Regions from separate parts of the Aeribacillus sp. FSL K6-1305 genome, predicted to be linked through region 2. Evidence: predicted binding sites of a transcription regulator. Region 2 holds the regulator's gene; the other holds the start of a gene.
What was found. Region 2 encodes NrdR, which represses ribonucleotide reductase genes. Its sites were predicted from a motif close to AACACNATATATNGTGTT; they were not measured.
Positions count from the first base shown of each region.

Region 1 (4,349 bases), 260 kb from region 2:
TTTAAATCTTCATAAAACGTTTACAGGCCCCCACGGGGGAGGGGGTCCCGGTTCAGGACCTGTCGGTGTGAAAAAAGAGTTAATTCCTTTTTTGCCGAAGCCTGTGCTCGTCAAGGATGAAAATGGATTTCGTTTCGACGAAGACAGGCCGCAATCGATCGGACGAGTAAAATCGTTTTATGGAAATTTTGGAATCAATGTGCGGGCATACACATACATCCGCTCCATGGGTCCGGACGGTTTAAAGGCGGTTTCTGAAAATGCGGTATTAAATGCGAATTATATGCTGAAAAAATTAGCGCCTTATTACGAAATGCCGTATGACCGCATTTGTAAACACGAATTTGTCTTATCTGCGAAACGGCAAAAGAAGCTCGGTGTCCGTGCGCTTGATATTGCAAAAAGGCTTCTCGATTTCGGGTATCATCCGCCGACAATTTATTTTCCGCTCAATGTTGAAGAATGCATGATGATTGAACCGACTGAAACGGAATCGAAGGAAACATTGGATGCCTTTATCGAAGCGATGATTCAAATTGCTAAAGAAGCGGAGGAAGAACCGGAAATCGTTCAAGAAGCTCCTCATACAACAGTCGTCAAAAGGCTCGATGAAACACTCGCAGCAAGAAATCCGATATTAAAATATGAAAAAAAGTAAGGATTCGCGTTTTGCGAATCCTTGTTTTTTATGCTTCATTTTATTTCCCTTTTTTAATTTTTCCAGTCCACTTTTTAAAGCCGCCCTTTAAATAATAGAGCTCCTGATAGCCTTTTTTCTTCAGCATTTGTGCGGCTCGCCCGCTTCTTGCACTTGACTGGCAATATAAATAAACCGGTTTGTCTGGGCGGATTTCTTTATAGCGCTGTCTCAATTGGGAAAGGGGAATATTTCTTGCTCCTAAAATGTGGCCACCTTCAAATTCATTCGGCTCCCGCACATCGATGAGCTGCGCTTTCCGATAGCCGGCTTTAAATTCTTCCTCCGTTAATCCTTTCATAATCTTTTTTTGATATAAAAATGTGGCCAAAAAATAAATGATAATAGCTGCAAGAATGAGCAATGACCATTCCACGCTTGTTCGACTCCTTTTTATTTGTTTGAATTTATTTGTTTGAAGTTCATGTGAACATACATACGAATGTTGGACAACATTTATTATATAAAACAAGAATGGAAATGTCATTTCTTTTCGGGCGTTTTATTTAACAATATCCTCTTCATTTGATAGACTAAAAAAGCAAATATAAAATAAAGAGGGTTGCGATATGGGAAAAGAAATATGGAATTATATTGATTCTGGCTTTTCATCCCCTTTTTACAATATGGCTCTTGATGAAGCTTTATTGGACTGGCACAGTGAAGGAAAAATCGCTCCGACGATTCGTTTTTACGGATGGAATCCGCCGACATTATCCATCGGCTATTTTCAAAAGGTTGAAAAAGAAATTGATATGGATGCTGTAAGACGGCACGGCCTTGGCTTTGTACGAAGACCAACAGGCGGAAGGGGCGTGCTGCATGACAAGGAGCTTACATATAGCGTCATCGTATCCGAAGATCATCCGCGAATGCCCAAAACCGTGACAGAGGCTTATCGTGTAATTTCGGAAGGAATTTTGCATGGATTTCGCTTGTTAGGCTTAGACGCTCATTTTGCAATTCCAAGAACGGATGAAGAAAAACAGCATTTGAAAAATCCGCGGTCATCTGTATGCTTTGATGCACCGTCTTGGTATGAGCTGGTAGTTGAAGGAAGAAAAGTTGCCGGGAGTGCCCAAACTCGCCAGAAAGGCGTTATCCTGCAGCACGGCTCGATATTGCTAGATTTAGATGAAAAGCTGCTGTTCGACTTGTTTAAATATCCTAATGAGCGAGTCAGGGAAAGATTAGAGAAAAACTTTAAAAATAAAGCGGTGGCGATCAACGACCTTAGAGAAACTCCAGTCACAATGGAAGAGGCATGGAGCGCCTTTAAAAAAGGGTTTGAATACGGGCTTGATATTGAGTTGAGACCGTACCAATTGTCTAGCGAACAAGAAGAGTATGTGAAAAAACTGGCTAAAGAGAAATATGAAACAGAAGAATGGAATTTTAGAAGATGAAGCGGCGAACATGCCGTTTTTTGTATGATCAAAATGAAATGGATCGTTGCTTGTAAATCAAGGTGCCGATGTGTTTTCAAAAACTGCAACTGACAAATTTCTTCAAATACCGCCGGAATGATTCTAAGATCATTAAATTTCTTTTCCTTGCTTCTTTTTTTGGTTAGTTTTACATTTGACATTTTCATAATGTAGCGTATATCATACAATATATAGAGCAAACAAATGTTCTTTAGCACAATATATTGTTATTTTTTCGTTGATAATATCATCTAAATGTGGTAACGTATATCAAGTACGATATTTTTAAGGGAGTTGTGAATATGACAGTGGCGCTGAATGAGAAAATGAAAATTGATGTGGAGAAGCTGAATAAAGATATCAGCCTTTTCCCGCAGGTGCATCCGATTACGGAAGATATGAAAATCACGCACAAAGGTGTTTCGCGCCTTGTAATGCTGGACAGGTATTCATTTAAAGACACTGAAAAAATTACGCTATCTGAAGGCGATTTTGTAGTGCTGACGATCAAGGAAGATCCAAAATTTCCTGCAAGAGGGCTAGGCTACATTAAAGAAATTGATTGGGAAAATAAAAAGGCAAAGGTTCAGGTCGAAGAAGAGTTTCGTCATACTCTTGAAAAGCCTGAAGAACGGGAGACGGGAATCATCGTTCGCTCTTTAGATGTCATCGAAAAACCGCTTGAAATTTTTTATGAACAAATTGCCAAAAGAAATGCAACAGGTCTTGCTGCTGTTGAAAAAACAGAAGAAAAAAGAAAAGAATGGTTTGAAAAATTTTATCAAGAGCTCGTCAATCTGCATTTTATTCCGGCTGGCCGGGTTCTTTACGGCGCAGGAGCAGGAACCGAAGTGACGTATTTTAACTGCTATGTCATGCCCTTTGTAAAAGATTCCCGTGAAGGGATCTCTGAACACCGCAAACAAGTAATGGAAATTATGAGCCGCGGAGGCGGTGTCGGCACGAACGGTTCAACATTGAGACCAAGAAACACATTAGCCCGAGGTGTAAACGGCAAATCATCAGGATCTGTGTCGTGGCTGGATGACATTGCAAAATTAACCCATCTTGTTGAACAAGGTGGCTCACGGCGAGGAGCCCAAATGATTATGCTGGCCGACTGGCATCCTGACATCATTGAATTTATCGTTTCCAAAATGCAAAACCCGCGCATTTTGCGCTACTTAATTGAAAATACAAATGATGAAGGAATTAAGAAGGCGGCTGAAGACAAGCTCAAATTTGTTCCTCTTACACAGCAAGAGCGCGACATGTATCAAGGAATTGTCAACTTTAAAAATGTTCCGGGCAAAGGAGGCTTTTCAGACGCTGTTATTAGAGAGGCGGAATTAAAGCTTCGAGTCGGAGGAACATATACTGTTCATAATCCGGAATTTTTAACAGGCGCTAACATTTCTGTCTGCTTGACGAAAGAGTTTATGGAAGCAGTGGAAGAAGATCGGGAGTATGAGCTTCGCTTCCCAGATGTGGAAAGCTACAATGATGAAGAAATGAAGATTTACAATGAAGAATGGCATAAAGTTGGCGATGTGCGCGAGTGGGAGAAAATGGGGCATCGCGTGCGCGTGTACCGCAAAATTCGCGCAAGAGAGCTTTGGAAGCTGATTAACATTTGTGCAACCTATTCAGCGGAGCCAGGTATTTTCTTCATTGACAATGCCAATGATATGACGAACGCAAGAGCATACGGTCAAAAGGTTGTTGCAACAAATCCGTGCGGTGAACAGCCTCTTGCGCCATATTCCGTCTGCAACTTAGCAGCAGTAAACTTGGCGAAGATGGTCGACAAGGAAAAGAAAGCTGTTGACTATGAAAAGCTCAAACGAACTGTGGAAATCGGCGTCAGAATGCAAGATAATGTCATTGATGCTACGCCTTATTTTCTCGAAGAAAACAAAAAGCAAGCGCTGGGTGAACGGCGCATCGGCTTAGGCGTTATGGGTTTGGCGGACTTGCTTATCTACTGCGAAAAAGAATATGGAGCAGAGGACGGCAACAAGCTTGTTGATGAAGTGTTTAAGGTAATTGCAACGACCGCATACCGGGCATCAATAGAACTGGCAAAAGAAAAAGGCAGCTTCCCGTTCCTAGTCGGCGAAACGGAGGAAGAGACGCAAAAATTAAGACAAGCCTTCATTAATACAGGATATATGAAAAAAATGCCGGAAGATATTCGCGAAAACATTTTAAAATATGGTATTCGC
Region 1 is NZ_JBBOQV010000001.1:1,396,792-1,401,140, reverse strand. Features, by position in the region: gene gcvPB (aminomethyl-transferring glycine dehydrogenase subunit GcvPB) at 1-658, shown strand, start outside; gene NST97_RS06715 (rhodanese-like domain-containing protein) at 699-1,073, opposite strand; gene NST97_RS06710 (lipoate--protein ligase family protein) at 1,267-2,103, shown strand; gene NST97_RS06705 (vitamin B12-dependent ribonucleotide reductase) at 2,427-4,349, shown strand, end outside.
Region 1: a site for NrdR is predicted at 2,338-2,355, ahead of NST97_RS06705 (vitamin B12-dependent ribonucleotide reductase). Genes of this name have one in related genera too.

Region 2 (4,349 bases):
TCAATAATGATGGAACATTAGAAGAAACGGAACAGCAATTGGAAAACATTCTCATGAATTGGGGAATTGGTTAATCCGCTCGTGAATAGAGCGGTTTTTTTATTTTTAGTATATATTTTTTAAGAAACGATTAAAATAATTGTTTCGTTATTTTATAAATGTGATATACTAATTAACAGAATAGGAGATAAAAAGTGTAACATAATGCCGGAAGGGGATATTCACATGAGTGCTAAGGTTGCCATTAACGGTTTCGGCCGAATTGGCCGAATGGTATTCAGAAAAGCAATTTTAGAAGGAGATTTGAATATCGTAGCAATCAATGCAAGCTATCCAGCAGAAACATTGGCTCATTTAATTAAATACGATACAAACCATGGGAAATTTGAAGGAGAAGTCATTCCAAAAGAAGATCATTTAATTGTAAATGGCCATAAAGTGCTTCTTTTGAACAATCGAAATCCTATTGAACTTCCCTGGAAAGATCTAGATGTGGACATAGTGATTGAAGCGACAGGAAAATTCAACTCCCGTGAAAAAGCGATGATGCATGTTGAGGCAGGGGCGAAGAAAGTTATTTTAACAGCACCTGGAAAAAATGAAGATGTAACGATTGTTATCGGTGTAAACGAAGAACAATATGATCCTGACAACCATGTCATTATTTCGAATGCTTCTTGCACAACAAACTGTCTAGCGCCTGTTGCAAAAGTTCTTGATGAACAGTTTGGCATTGAATATGGTTTAATGACTACTGTCCACGCATATACGAACGATCAAAGAAATATTGATAATCCGCATAAAGATTTAAGAAGAGCGCGAGCGTGCGCCCAATCAATCATTCCGACAACTACCGGTGCAGCAAAAGCGATCGGCTTAGTTTTACCGCAATTAAAAGGAAAATTGCACGGTCTTGCATTAAGAGTGCCTACACCAAACGTCTCCCTCGTAGACTTTGTTGTAGATCTAAAACGCGATGTGACCGTTGAAGAGGTAAATGAAGCGTTTATCCAAGCTTCTCAAGGAAAGCTGAAGGGGATATTAGATTTTTCTTCAGAACCGCTCGTATCGGTTGACTACAACACAAACCCGCACTCTGCTATTGTCGACGGTTTAACGACAATGGTTATGGGAACAAGAAAGGTAAAAGTGCTTGCATGGTATGATAATGAATGGGGCTACTCTTGCCGCGTTGTGGATTTAGCAAAACTTGTAGCAAGCAAATTGAATAAATTGGCCGCAGCTGTATAAAATGATGGGAGGGTTGATCTTTACAAAGATTGACCCTCTTCTTCTTTTTGTTTGGATACTTTTTTCAGCGCAAAATTTTTGACAAAGTATGTTGCAAAAACAAATCAAACCATATATACTATTTTTCGTGAACTTCTTAAACGCAAGGTAATGTGGCTACTTAAAGGGTTAGGACCTCTTTGGACTAACTTTCCCCCGTGGTAGTTAAACATACCAGAGTGCGAAGAATTCATAAAAATTTATAAAGGGGGATCCATGGCTATGGAAACAATGGGACGTCACGTTATCTCTGAGCTGTGGGGATGCGACTTTGATAAGTTGAATGACTTGGAATTTATTGAAAAAACGTTTGTAAATGCAGCATTAAAATCAGGTGCTGAAATCCGGGAGGTTGCGTTTCATAAGTTTGCGCCTCAGGGTGTAAGCGGAGTTGTGATCATTTCAGAGTCACACCTAACAATTCATAGTTTTCCAGAGCATGGATATGCTAGCATTGATGTGTACACTTGCGGTGATTTAAATCCAAATATTGCAGCGGATTACATTTCTGAAGCTTTAGGTGCTCAAACGCGCGAAAATATTGAAATTCCTCGCGGTATGGGTCCTGTTCAAATCAAACAGGGTCAAGCAAAAGCACTTTAAAGTGAAAACAGAATAAAATTTGAATGGAAATGCAAAGAGGTGTCAGCTTTTTACTGCACCTCTTTTTATATTATAATAAAGAATAATATTTCATATTGAATGGTATTTAGAGGCATCTTATTTGTGGCCTCAAAGTACCGAGTTATTCTACCCCCTTCAAAGCCGTTATGAAAAAGAGGCTTTGATGTTTTTAAAATCATTCATTGTAGTGATGTAAAAATAAAAAAGCTTTTATTGGCATGGCTACATGGCTGCCATCACTGTTTGGCGGTTCGAACATCATTTGATTGGACCGGACTGACAGAAATCCATTTCATTCAGTCGAATTATCTATAACAAAAATACAAGAACTTGAAAGTTTCTTGTCTGATCCAATGCTATTTAATAAGATGTAGGTAGAGCTTTTTTGATTTAGTTAAAAAGATTGGAGCTGGTGATATGAAATGCCCTTCCTGCCACCATTTTGGAACACGTGTTTTAGATTCGCGTCCAGTCGATGAAGGGAGATCAATTCGGAGGCGAAGGGAATGTGAGGAATGTCAATATCGGTTCACAACGTTTGAAAAAGTAGAAGAAATTCCGCTCATCGTTGTGAAAAAGGAAGGAACACGAGAAGAGTTCAGCAGGGAAAAAGTTTTGCGCGGGATGATTAAAGCTTGTGAGAAAAGACCGGTTTCTTTAAAAAAATTGGAAGATGCTGCGCATGATATTGAAAAAGAACTAAGAAATCTAGGTACATCGGAAATATCAAGCGAAACGATCGGCGAAATGGTGATGGACAGACTAGCCGAAATTGATGAAGTCGCATACGTTCGATTTGCTTCTGTTTACAGGCAATTTAAAGATATAAATGTCTTTATTGAGGAATTGAAAGAACTGATCAAAAAAGAACGTTCATAAAAGAGCTGCGAGATTATGACATGCTATTTGGGAAGGTTTTGAAAAAATGATTGGACATCATCACTGGAAAGAGCTGCTGCCTGTTGATCGCTACGTTGTGAAATGTACGAGCAGTTTGATTCATGAATTTGACCGAAAAGTTCTTACATTACTGTACCAGCCCTTAATCGGGCCAAGAACGTTAAACTTATACATGACGCTTTGGAGCGAGCTTGAACAAAACCGTCTTTGGGGGACGGAATCGACCCACCATTTTTTAATGGCTGTTACTCAATCCCCATTAAATGAAATTTATCATGACCGTTTGAAATTAGAAGGAATAGGTCTTTTAAAAACATACCTTGTCGATGAAAGCGAACCGAAAAAATATATTTATGAACTTCAACGACCTCTTTCCCCCAAACAATTTTTTTATGATGGAATGTTGAACATATATTTATATAACAGAGTTGGAAAAACGGTGTACCAAAGATTGAAAAGCTATTTTTCCGATAAATCGGTTGATAGCAACGCCAAAGATGTGACAAGATCATTTCATGAAGTATACCAATCGATCCACCCATCTGAGCTTTCAGCCAATATTGCAATGGAACCCGAGGAAAACGATCAGGAGCTTTTTGATCATGCGCCTGGAGAACCGATTTCGATTCAAAACCAGTCCTTTGATTTTCAATTGTTTTATGCCGGTTTATCAGAGCATATTGTGCCCAAAAAAGCGATCACGCCTGCGGTTAAGGAAGCTGTTGAGAAATTAGCATATGTTTATGGAATTGATCCAATTGAAATGAAAAATCTGGTCATCCGTTCTTTGGATCATGATGAGCAAATTAATTTAGACGAGCTGCGAAAATGGGCGAGGGATTGGTATAAGCTGAATCACGGCAACCGTCTTCCAGAGCTTGTTGATAGGCTTCAGCCTTTGAATCAGCGGGTGAAAGACGAAGAAATTGAACAGTCAAAAGATAAGGAATTAATTCGACAGCTTGAATCCATCTCTCCAAGACAGTTTCTAAAAGATATTTCAGGCGGTATTGAACCGTCCGCAGCGGATTTGAAAATTATTGAAGATGTCATGTTTCAGCAAAAGCTGCTTCCCGGAGTTGTCAACGTTTTAATTTATTATGTCCTGCTAAAAACAAATATGAGATTGTCAAGAGCGTATGTTGAGAAAATTGCCAGCCACTGGGCTCGATTAGGAATTAAAACTGTGAAGGATGCAGTGGATGTGGCGAAAAAAGAACATAAGAAATATTTAACTTGGGCGGAAACAAAGGATAAGAAGACTGTCAGCAAAAAAATCGTTCGAAAAGAAAAACTCCCTTCATGGCTTTTGGAAAACGAAAATCAACAGGTAGAAAACATCGATCCGGAAGCGTTTGAAAAAGAAAAACAAAAGCTACAGGAGCGGATTAAAAAATATAAAAATAAACAGAAGGACTAGGCGAAAGGAGGGAGGAAGATGGAATCCCTGCAAAATCATTTAAAACAATTCATGAACAGCAAAGGGTTTCAAGAAACGTATTTGAACTTGAAACAGCAAATAAAATCGGACAAAG
Region 2 is NZ_JBBOQV010000001.1:1,652,689-1,657,037, reverse strand. Features, by position in the region: gene coaE (dephospho-CoA kinase) at 1-74, shown strand, start outside; gene NST97_RS07990 (glyceraldehyde-3-phosphate dehydrogenase) at 226-1,251, shown strand; gene speD (adenosylmethionine decarboxylase) at 1,513-1,893, shown strand; gene nrdR (transcriptional regulator NrdR) at 2,332-2,793, shown strand; gene NST97_RS07975 (replication initiation and membrane attachment family protein) at 2,840-4,234, shown strand; gene dnaI (primosomal protein DnaI) at 4,253-4,349, shown strand, end outside.